2 regions of the Savagea faecisuis genome follow, and region 1 is predicted to be linked to the other one. Evidence: predicted binding sites of a transcription regulator. Region 1 holds the regulator's gene; the other holds the start of a gene.

What was found. The regulator CtsR, encoded in region 1, represses protease genes until heat stress. The targets are predictions, from matches to a motif close to ATGGTCAATAAAGGTCAAACA.
Region 2: clpP (ATP-dependent Clp endopeptidase proteolytic subunit ClpP) is a predicted target of CtsR. The motif match lies at 2,614-2,634, and genes of this name have one in related genera.

Annotation. Positions count from the first base shown of each region.
Region 1 is NZ_JBHTJF010000034.1:209,047-213,444, forward strand. Features, by position in the region: gene ACFQ0V_RS10515 (protein arginine kinase) at 1-1,001, opposite strand, end outside; gene ACFQ0V_RS10520 (UvrB/UvrC motif-containing protein) at 991-1,533, opposite strand; gene ACFQ0V_RS10525 (CtsR family transcriptional regulator) at 1,634-2,092, opposite strand; gene ACFQ0V_RS10530 (hypothetical protein) at 2,231-3,928, opposite strand; gene bioB (biotin synthase BioB) at 4,071-4,398, opposite strand, start outside.
Region 2 is NZ_JBHTJF010000041.1:38,724-43,121, reverse strand. Features, by position in the region: gene ACFQ0V_RS12055 (LysR family transcriptional regulator) at 1-600, shown strand, start outside; gene ACFQ0V_RS12050 (MerR family transcriptional regulator) at 563-1,402, opposite strand; gene hpaD (3,4-dihydroxyphenylacetate 2,3-dioxygenase) at 1,482-2,468, opposite strand; gene clpP (ATP-dependent Clp endopeptidase proteolytic subunit ClpP) at 2,729-3,325, shown strand; gene ACFQ0V_RS12035 (HPr family phosphocarrier protein) at 3,409-3,666, opposite strand; gene whiA (DNA-binding protein WhiA) at 3,681-4,398, opposite strand, start outside.

The sequences.
Region 1 (4,398 bases):
ATGTCGCGTTGATCTGCATTTAACTCTGCATCTGCATATTGCTGAAGAAAAGCAGGTTGCATGAACACCATCAATTCGTTCAAAATCGACATGTCGACATCTTGAATTAATCCGAGATCGATTCCGAGACGAACGTCTGATAAACATTTGGCAGCTTCAGTAGATGGTAATAATCTCGCATATGTGATCGTTCCTAACGAACGGAACAACTTATTTTCAAGTGCTATACGTGACTGTTGTAGCAACATATCACGTGAACGGCGTTCGTGAGAAATTAAACGCATAACGATATGCTTCAACTCTTGCAAAATTTCATGCTCCGTTTTGCCGAGCGTAATTTGGTTAGAAATTTGATAAATATTGCCTGGCGCTTCACTGCCTTCTCCGTAACTACCACGCACGACAATTCCTAAACGTGAAATAGCTGGAATGACGCGTTCCATTTGACGTGTAATCGTTAAAGCAGGCAAATGCATCATGACCGAAGCACGCATTCCTGTACCTGTATTAGAAGGACAACTCGTCAAATATCCAAATTCACCATCAAATGCAAATTTTAGCGGTCCTTCTAAATAATGATCTACAAGTTCTGCTTGTTCATAAGCACGCTCTAGCTGCAAACCTGGATAAATGCATTGGATGCGCAAATGGTCTTCTTCGTTAATTAAAATGCTTTGTTTTTGATCTTCACTTAATGCGACAGAGCCGATCTCTTTTTTACTCGCTAAGTCCCGACTAATAATATGTTTCTCGACGAGCACTTGACGTTCTAAAGCCGAAATTTCATTCATATCAATCCATTCGTGCACTTCTTCTCGTAAAGCTTCACGGACGCGTCTGCGCACTTCCATCGCATCTTCTTGTGTAAACATCGTCGGAAACTTAATCCCTTGAATGTTGCGCGCGAGACGAATTCTCGTTGACATGACGATATCTGATTGTTCTCCGCCACCTTGCATCCAACCTGTAGAAGCATTATCGATAAATCGTTCAATTGTCATGAGAATCACCTCCGCTACTCAATTGTGTTTCAAGTCGAATCGCTTCGTCACGCAGCATCGCCGCATCTTCAAAGCGCTCCTCTTTCACCGCTTCATTCATCTGTTCGCGCACTTCTTTAATTTTGCGCTCTAAAGCGAACGCCTCTGGATAATAAGCTGGCACCTTTCCAATATGCCGTTCATGTCCGTTGTGTAATTTGTTAAATACATTCGGTAATTGCTCGCTAAATGTTTCGTAACATTGCTCACAACCGAAACGGCCTTTTTTCAAAAACTGTTCATATGACATTTGGCAGTTCGTACAAAGAATTGACGCCTCATGATAAGGTCGCACTTTACTTACCGTTTCCGGTTGACCGAACCAATTTCCTAAAAATTGTTGCATCGTCATCGGTTGCGCTTGCATCGAATCTTGTCCTTCATTCGATTCGAAAGCACATTTTTCACATAGTTGGTATTCTTTTCGTCCGTCCATCGTTTCTTTCGTTACAAAAACAGTCGCTTCTCTCGCTTGACAGCTATCGCATAACATAAGGAAAACCACCCCTTTATTCGAATTGTCTTTCTATTTTGAAAACGTATACATTCAGTATAAAGAACTGTTCCATAAAACTTAAGCAATATGTGAAAAATCATCGATAATATAATGTTTCAATCATCGAATGAACAATTTTCGCTCGCCATTCGTCCGCATTCGGTAAAGATGAATCTAATATCGCCCGCGAAACGCCTGCTAATAACATCCTCGCTTCCCGCTCCGTCACAATCTCTTCTTTCAATAGCATATACATGACATCTTCCACTACTCCGTAAGAAGCGCTTCGTCCTAACATTTCTAAAGCGTGATCTAACACGTCTTTTTTTGAATGGAGTTGAATTTGATAAATTCGTATATATCCACCCCCACCACGCTTCGATTCCACTGCGTATCCGCGCTCAATTGTGAAACGCGTATTAATGACATAGTTAATTTGCGAAGGGACACATTGAAACTTTTCTGCAACTTCATTGCGTTTAATTTCAATCGCACCATCGTCTTCTTCCAATATCGCCTTTAAATATTGTTCGATGATGTCTGTAATGTTTTTCATTCGATCACCTTCTCTCTGCTGACTTTGACTATCTTTGACTTAATTATATTCTTTTTTACATGACGTCGCAACTCATTCGTATCGTGATTGTCAAAAAGACACGGCCTCTTCATGAGCGACCGCGTCAATGTTTATCTTTTATTCAGTTATTGAAATCGTTGTGTTTTCAAACGTTTGAACAGGTAAGAAGAAATCTCCTGTATCCGCATATTGAACGCGTAACACATCTCCTTTTTCAACGTAGACGCCGAGTGGAGCAGATTCTGTTGAAATGAGATAGTTTTGACCGTTCGTCGCTAATACACTAATGATCGTCGCTTCGTTTACTCGCTCTTTAAAAACTCGTTCGACCGTGATTGTCGCTTCTTTCACTTCTGCGTTAGAAGTTCCTTCTACTGTGCTTCCTCCACGTTGTAAAGCTGTTTTGTAAAGCTTTAACGCTTCATTTGGTGAATTCGCATAGACAGATATTTCAGGGTTCGCTGCCGACACGATGAAGTAGTTTTGCAAAAAGCCATTGGAGTCGAGGACGGGCACGAGCCAGCTCGCTTCACCGTAAAAATTGTACAAGACCGGCATTTCGCCGAGCCATTTCTTTTCGATAAATTTCTTCTCGACAATTTGAAGGGCTCCTTCAGAATCCATGTAAGACTCTTCTAAATTCCCCGTATAGTAAATCGCCTCTCCTGTTCGCGCATCCGTTAACGCATACCCGAGCATCGAATCAACTTCTTCTTTCGGACTTGTAAAATCAGTGAAGTAATACATGTGACCTGTTTCGTCAAAGACCGGGTTCACACTCGCTTCTACCCCTTCATCAGAAGGAATTTTCACATCTTTTTTACCGAATAAAGAGTTGAAAAATCCGTGTACGTATTTTCCGTAATAACTATTTTGTAAACTGACCGCTTCAGGCGATACGGCGCCGTCGATAAACTCTGGAATTTCAGACAAAGCATATTTCGTCGTTTTCCCCGTTTCCGTATCGACCATGACGATTCCTTGCACGTCAAATCCATCCCGTGCTGTAATGAACTTTCCATATGAAGCGATGTAGAACGGTTTTCCGTCATCATCGACTTCCAGTTGTGCTTTTCCGTAATAAATGAGCTCTGGGTGATCCATTCGCATATGACGTTCCACTTGTTTGCCGAAATATGCAGATGGTGTGTACGTCATTTCCGCTTTTACAAAGCGTGGATTGTCTGCCGAATCTGTCGCACTCATCGTAAAGTAGCCCGGTACTGTTTTACCGTTCCACCATTTAAAGAGTCCTGAAAATTCGACAGGTGCAATATAAACAAATTCCCCGTTCACTTTTTGAATTTGTAAATTTCCGAGTTCATAATAACTCGTATTTGGCACTTGACCGAATGCTTTTTTCATTTTATTGCGGACAAATTGCGGTGGAACGCTCGCTGGTTTTTTCGTTTCGTCAAATGGTGTAATTTCAACTTGTTCTTCCATTTCAACAGCAGCATATTTCTCGTCTGCATTCCAAACAGGCGCACTTAATATATAAACTCCGAACCCGAGTGCGAGAAGCGCGATCACGCCTTTCACTTTTTTCTCGACTTCTTGTGCGACTGTCGCTCCAAGAATCGCAAAAATTAAGACGATTAACCAAAGCGATGATAAATTACGATCTAAATTCGTCACATAGTAAAAAATAAATATAGCAATTGAATAAATTATCGCATAGCCGATGAACCATTTCACTGGTTGATGGCGTCGCACAATTTCCTCTTCATTCTTTCTTTTTTTCGGAAGAAACGGCGTCATTAAAGCAGCTAATAGGAGGCCGACAATAATTGAAAATAGAATGAGTTGTGTCATGAAAAATCCCCTCTTTCTTCTAGTATCTCTTTTACGTATGAAATACCCGATAGTTTCATTTTCAACACAAAAAAATGACCTTGGGCAAAAGGTCATTTTAAGTAAGGGGTGTATCTCTATCAAAAAGTAGCAAAGTGACTACTTATTGAGCAACTGTTAATGGTGTTCGATCGATTTCGAACCCTAAGTCTTCAAGCATTTGGAAGTCAGAATTGTTTTCTTGTCCTTCCGTCGTTAAGTAATCGCCGACAAAAATAGAGTTCGCCGCGTATAAACTCATCGGTTGCAAGCTGCGTAAATTCACTTCGCGACCGCCTGATACACGAATCTCTTTCGTCGGATTCATATAACGGAAAAGTGCGAGCACTTTTAAATTGTAGCGTGGATTCAATTCATCTAGCGCTTCCAAAGGTGTTCCAGGAATCGCATGCAAGAAGTTGACAGGAATCGAGTCCGCATCTAAATTGTAC
Region 2 (4,398 bases), on a different contig from region 1:
TCTTACTTGCCGAATGAAATGAATTCATTTCGTGAGTACTATCCGAATATTAAATTTGATTTACGTGAAGGAGATTCTTCGTTTCTCGTTGAATTGCTCAGTATGAATGAAATTCAAATGGCTATCGTTCGCTTGCCGATCGATTTACAAGATTTCCACTCGATTCCGCTCAATCCGGAAAAGTATGTTGCCGTCATTCCGAAAGAATGGGGAGAATTTGAAGAAGCTGATGATATTACGTTAGAAACAATCGCAGAATATCCACTCCTTCTCCTCCATAGAATGCGAGGGATCGGACAATATGAAATTATCGTCAATCAATTTGATCAACTCGGCTTACATCCGAATATTTTATGCGAGTCTCCGAATATCGATATGTTGCTCGGTCTCGTCAGTGAAGGGATGGGTATTACGATTATCCCCGCCTCTTCTTTATTGAAGTTCCATAAAGATAATTTCATCGTCTTGCCAATTTCAAACATGTCGATTTATTCTGAGCCTGCTGTTATATGGAAGAAGACGAATATTTTATCGGCGAGTACGAAATACTTTATTGAACAGCTCACTCAACAGGAAGTTCCGCAATCGGCACTGAAATAACAGATAAATGTTCTTTCGGGTCATCTGAAATAAATTGATCGATGAGGACGCGTATCATATAAGGCCCGATCGGTTGAACTTGCTCTTTCGCAATGTAATGTTTTAATGTTTCGTAATATGTTCGCGCTTCAGCGTGCCCGCCACGAAAATAAATCGTCGCATACGTTCCTTCCACTAATTCGGATACCGCATCTAAATAAAGAACAGGAAGGCGATCTTCCACTTCTAAAACGTAAAAAATTGAGTCATACGTTAATGTGGTATCTTCCATCTGCTCTTCCGAAATGACTAAACCGATCTTTCCGACGAATACGGATATGAAATGATCGGTTTTTTCTTTTAACGTGCGAAGCGCAATTTCTAAATCATAAATGGATGTAATCTCGCTTTTGAAGTTGAGCGTATGACGTTTCGGGATGTATTCGAGAAGCGGTTCGTTTAATTGATCGAATTGTTGAAGGCGCTTTAATTCATGCATGCGTAAATCAATCGTCTTTTGGACGTAATGAAGTTCTTCAATTTTCGCTCGGTTAATATCGCTATACATTTCCATCGTTTCGATAAAACCTTCTAAATTTCGTTCATGTAGTTGTTCTTTAATCTCTTCTAATGTTAAGCCGACCGTTTTTAAATAGTTAATGAAGTCGAGTTGTTTAAATTGCTCAGCGGAGTAGTAACGATATCCGTTGTCCTCATTCACTTCGATCGGCTTAAACAGATCAATCTCATCGTAATAGCGAAGTGTTTTCGGATTCATATTGTGCAGCTTCGCCATTTGACCGATTGTAAAATGTGCATTCATCACGCTTCCCTCCATTTGTATCTATTATAGCCCTTACCATAAAGAAAAGCCTCCAAATTTCTCATTTGGAGGCTCGTTTTTATTTCTTTTTATTGTGAGCGAGTTCTTCGATTGGGAGGTATTCTCCTGTTAAAATATCTTCAACTGGAACGGCTTCTTCTGTCCAGCTTTTCGGTGGCATCGCACCCCAGAATGTTGCACGTTGTGGGTGATCTAAATTCCATTTCACTGGCTCCCAGTCTGGGTCGTTCGTGAAGTAGTCACCTGTGTAAAGTTCCATACGGTTGCCGTCTGGATCGCGAACGTATACGAAGAATGCGTTCGATGTTCCGTGACGTCCTGGTGAACGCTCAATATTTGCATAGTAGCCGAGTGCTGCTAAATGGTCACATGCGTCGAGAATTGATTTCGCATCGTCCATCCAGAAGCCTGTATGGTGGAAGCGTGGTCCACGGTCGCTAATGAGTGCGAGGTCGTGAACGCTTGGCTTACGGTGCATCCAAGCTGCCCACATCGCTTCTTTATCTTCTGAAATTGTTTTCACTGTATATTCTGATGTACGGAAACCTAAGTTTTCTGCGTACCAATCGTATAAATCATCAATGTTCGTAATTAAGCAGTTTGCGTGGTCGATACGTTTAATTTTCACATTCCCTTGTAAATGATACTTCTGCAACATGCGCTCTGCTTTGTCCATTTCGAAGAAGAACTCTACCGGAATACCTCCTGGATCTTGAATGCGGAGTGCACGGCCTTGTCCTTTTTCTTCGCCTGGCTCTAACCAACGTTTTTTCACGCCGAGCTCTGTGAATAATTTATCGAGTTCATCTAAATCACTGTCAGCGCTTACACGATATGCGATATGTTTTAAGCTAGCACGTTCGCCTTTCGTCAATACTAAACAATGGTGGTTTGCATCTTCTAACGCACGTAAATAAATGTGATTGTCATCCGATTCAGTCTCGATGAATCCGAGTCCTTCACAATAAAAATGACGTGCACGATCTAAATCTGTTACTGTCACTTCTGCGTGGTGAAGTCGGACAATATCAAATGGTTTTTTCATAATTCATTACCCCCTTGAATGATTGTATATTTACTATAAACCTTCCAGTAGGTGTAAGGTCAATACTTTTGTCCATATTTTATTCACATTTCTAAAAAGTCGGATTATTTTATGAATCTCCTCTATTTTTTCGTGCGATGCATTTCTTTTGACCTTCATTGACCATAGGTGTATGATACGTATAAAGCTAGTACTTGAGCACTTCTTTCTATATAATAAAAAAGATAGTGTTCGAGTTATTCAAAAGGAGGAACTACTACATGAACTTAATTCCAACAGTTATTGAACAGACGAGCCGTGGTGAGCGTGCTTACGACATTTACTCACGTCTTTTGAAAGACCGCATCATTATGCTTGGTAGCGGAATCGACGATAACGTAGCAAACTCAATCGTGGCACAACTTCTCTTCTTAGAAGCAGAAGATCCAGACAAAGATATTTCAATCTATATTAACTCACCTGGCGGAAGCATTACAGCAGGTATGGCGATTTACGATACGATGCAGTTTATTAAACCAGATATTCAAACCATTTGTATCGGTATGGCTGCTTCTATGGGTGCATTTTTATTAACAGCGGGTACGAAAGGCAAACGTTTTGCTCTTCCAAACGCTGAAGTGATGATTCACCAACCACTCGGTGGCGCACAAGGTCAAGCGACTGAAATCGACATCGCTGCAAAACGCATCTTGTTCTTACGCGACAAATTAAACCGAATTATGGCAGAACGTACGGGTCAACCGTTAGAAGTGATCGAGAAAGATACAGATCGCGATAACTTCATGACAGCTGAACGTGCTCTCGAATACGGTTTAATCGACCACATCGTAGAACGTCACGACGAAAAAATGGCATAAAACAAATAAAATCCTGAATCGAGCATTCGCTCTGTTCAGGATTTTTTTCATTAAGAAAGGATACGCATTTTGCGTACTCTCACTTATTCTTCTGACTCGACAAGTTCGCGCAATTCTTCCAATGCTTTCTCTTCGTCGGCACCTTCTGCTAAAAGTTTAATTGTCGTTCCACGTGCAATCGCCAAGCTCATGACGCCCATAATACTTTTCGCGTTGACGCGTCGTCCGTCCTTTTCTAAAAAAATGTCAGAAGCAAATCGATTTGCTACTTGAACGAATAATGCCGCTTGTCTTGCTTGTAAACCTGTCTTCATTTGAACTGTTGTCTCTATCTCTCGCATGTCGTCTTTCCTCCTCATCTTACACTTCCATGTTCTTTTAAATTGTTCGCAATTTCTTCGATTTTTCGTAAGCGATGGTTAATTCCAGATTTGCTGACGGGTCCGCCTGAAATCATTTCGCCGAGCTCTTTTAACGTGACATCTTGATGTTCTACTCGTAGACGTGCTACTTCTTGTAGTCGTTCCGGCAGTTCATCGATGCCGATCGTTCGCTCAATTAATTTAATATTTTCAACTTGTCGCTGCGCTGCGCTAATCGTCTTATTTAAATTCGCTGTTTCACAATTGACAAGGCGGTTCACGCTATTTCGCACGTCACGAATGATGCGGACGTCCTCAAATTTCATAAGCGCTACGTAGGCTCCGACAATTCCGAGAAAGTCGGAAATTTTCTCAGCTTCTTTCAAATAGGCGATGTAGCCTTTTTTACGTTCGATTGACTTCGCATTTAAATCGTACACGTTCATCAAATCGACGAGCGCTTTGCTCTGTTCTTCATATACTGAAAAAATTTCTAAATGATACGATGATGTTTCAGGATTGTTAACCGAACCTCCCGCTAAAAATGCCCCTCGTAAATAAGAACGTTTACAACAATCATCTTGAATTAACTTTGGATCAATTTCATTTTGAAATTGAAATCCTTCTTTTAAAATACTTAGCTGTTCTAATATTTTTTTCGCATCTTTACGTATGCGACAAATGTACACATTATTTTTTTTCAAACGCATT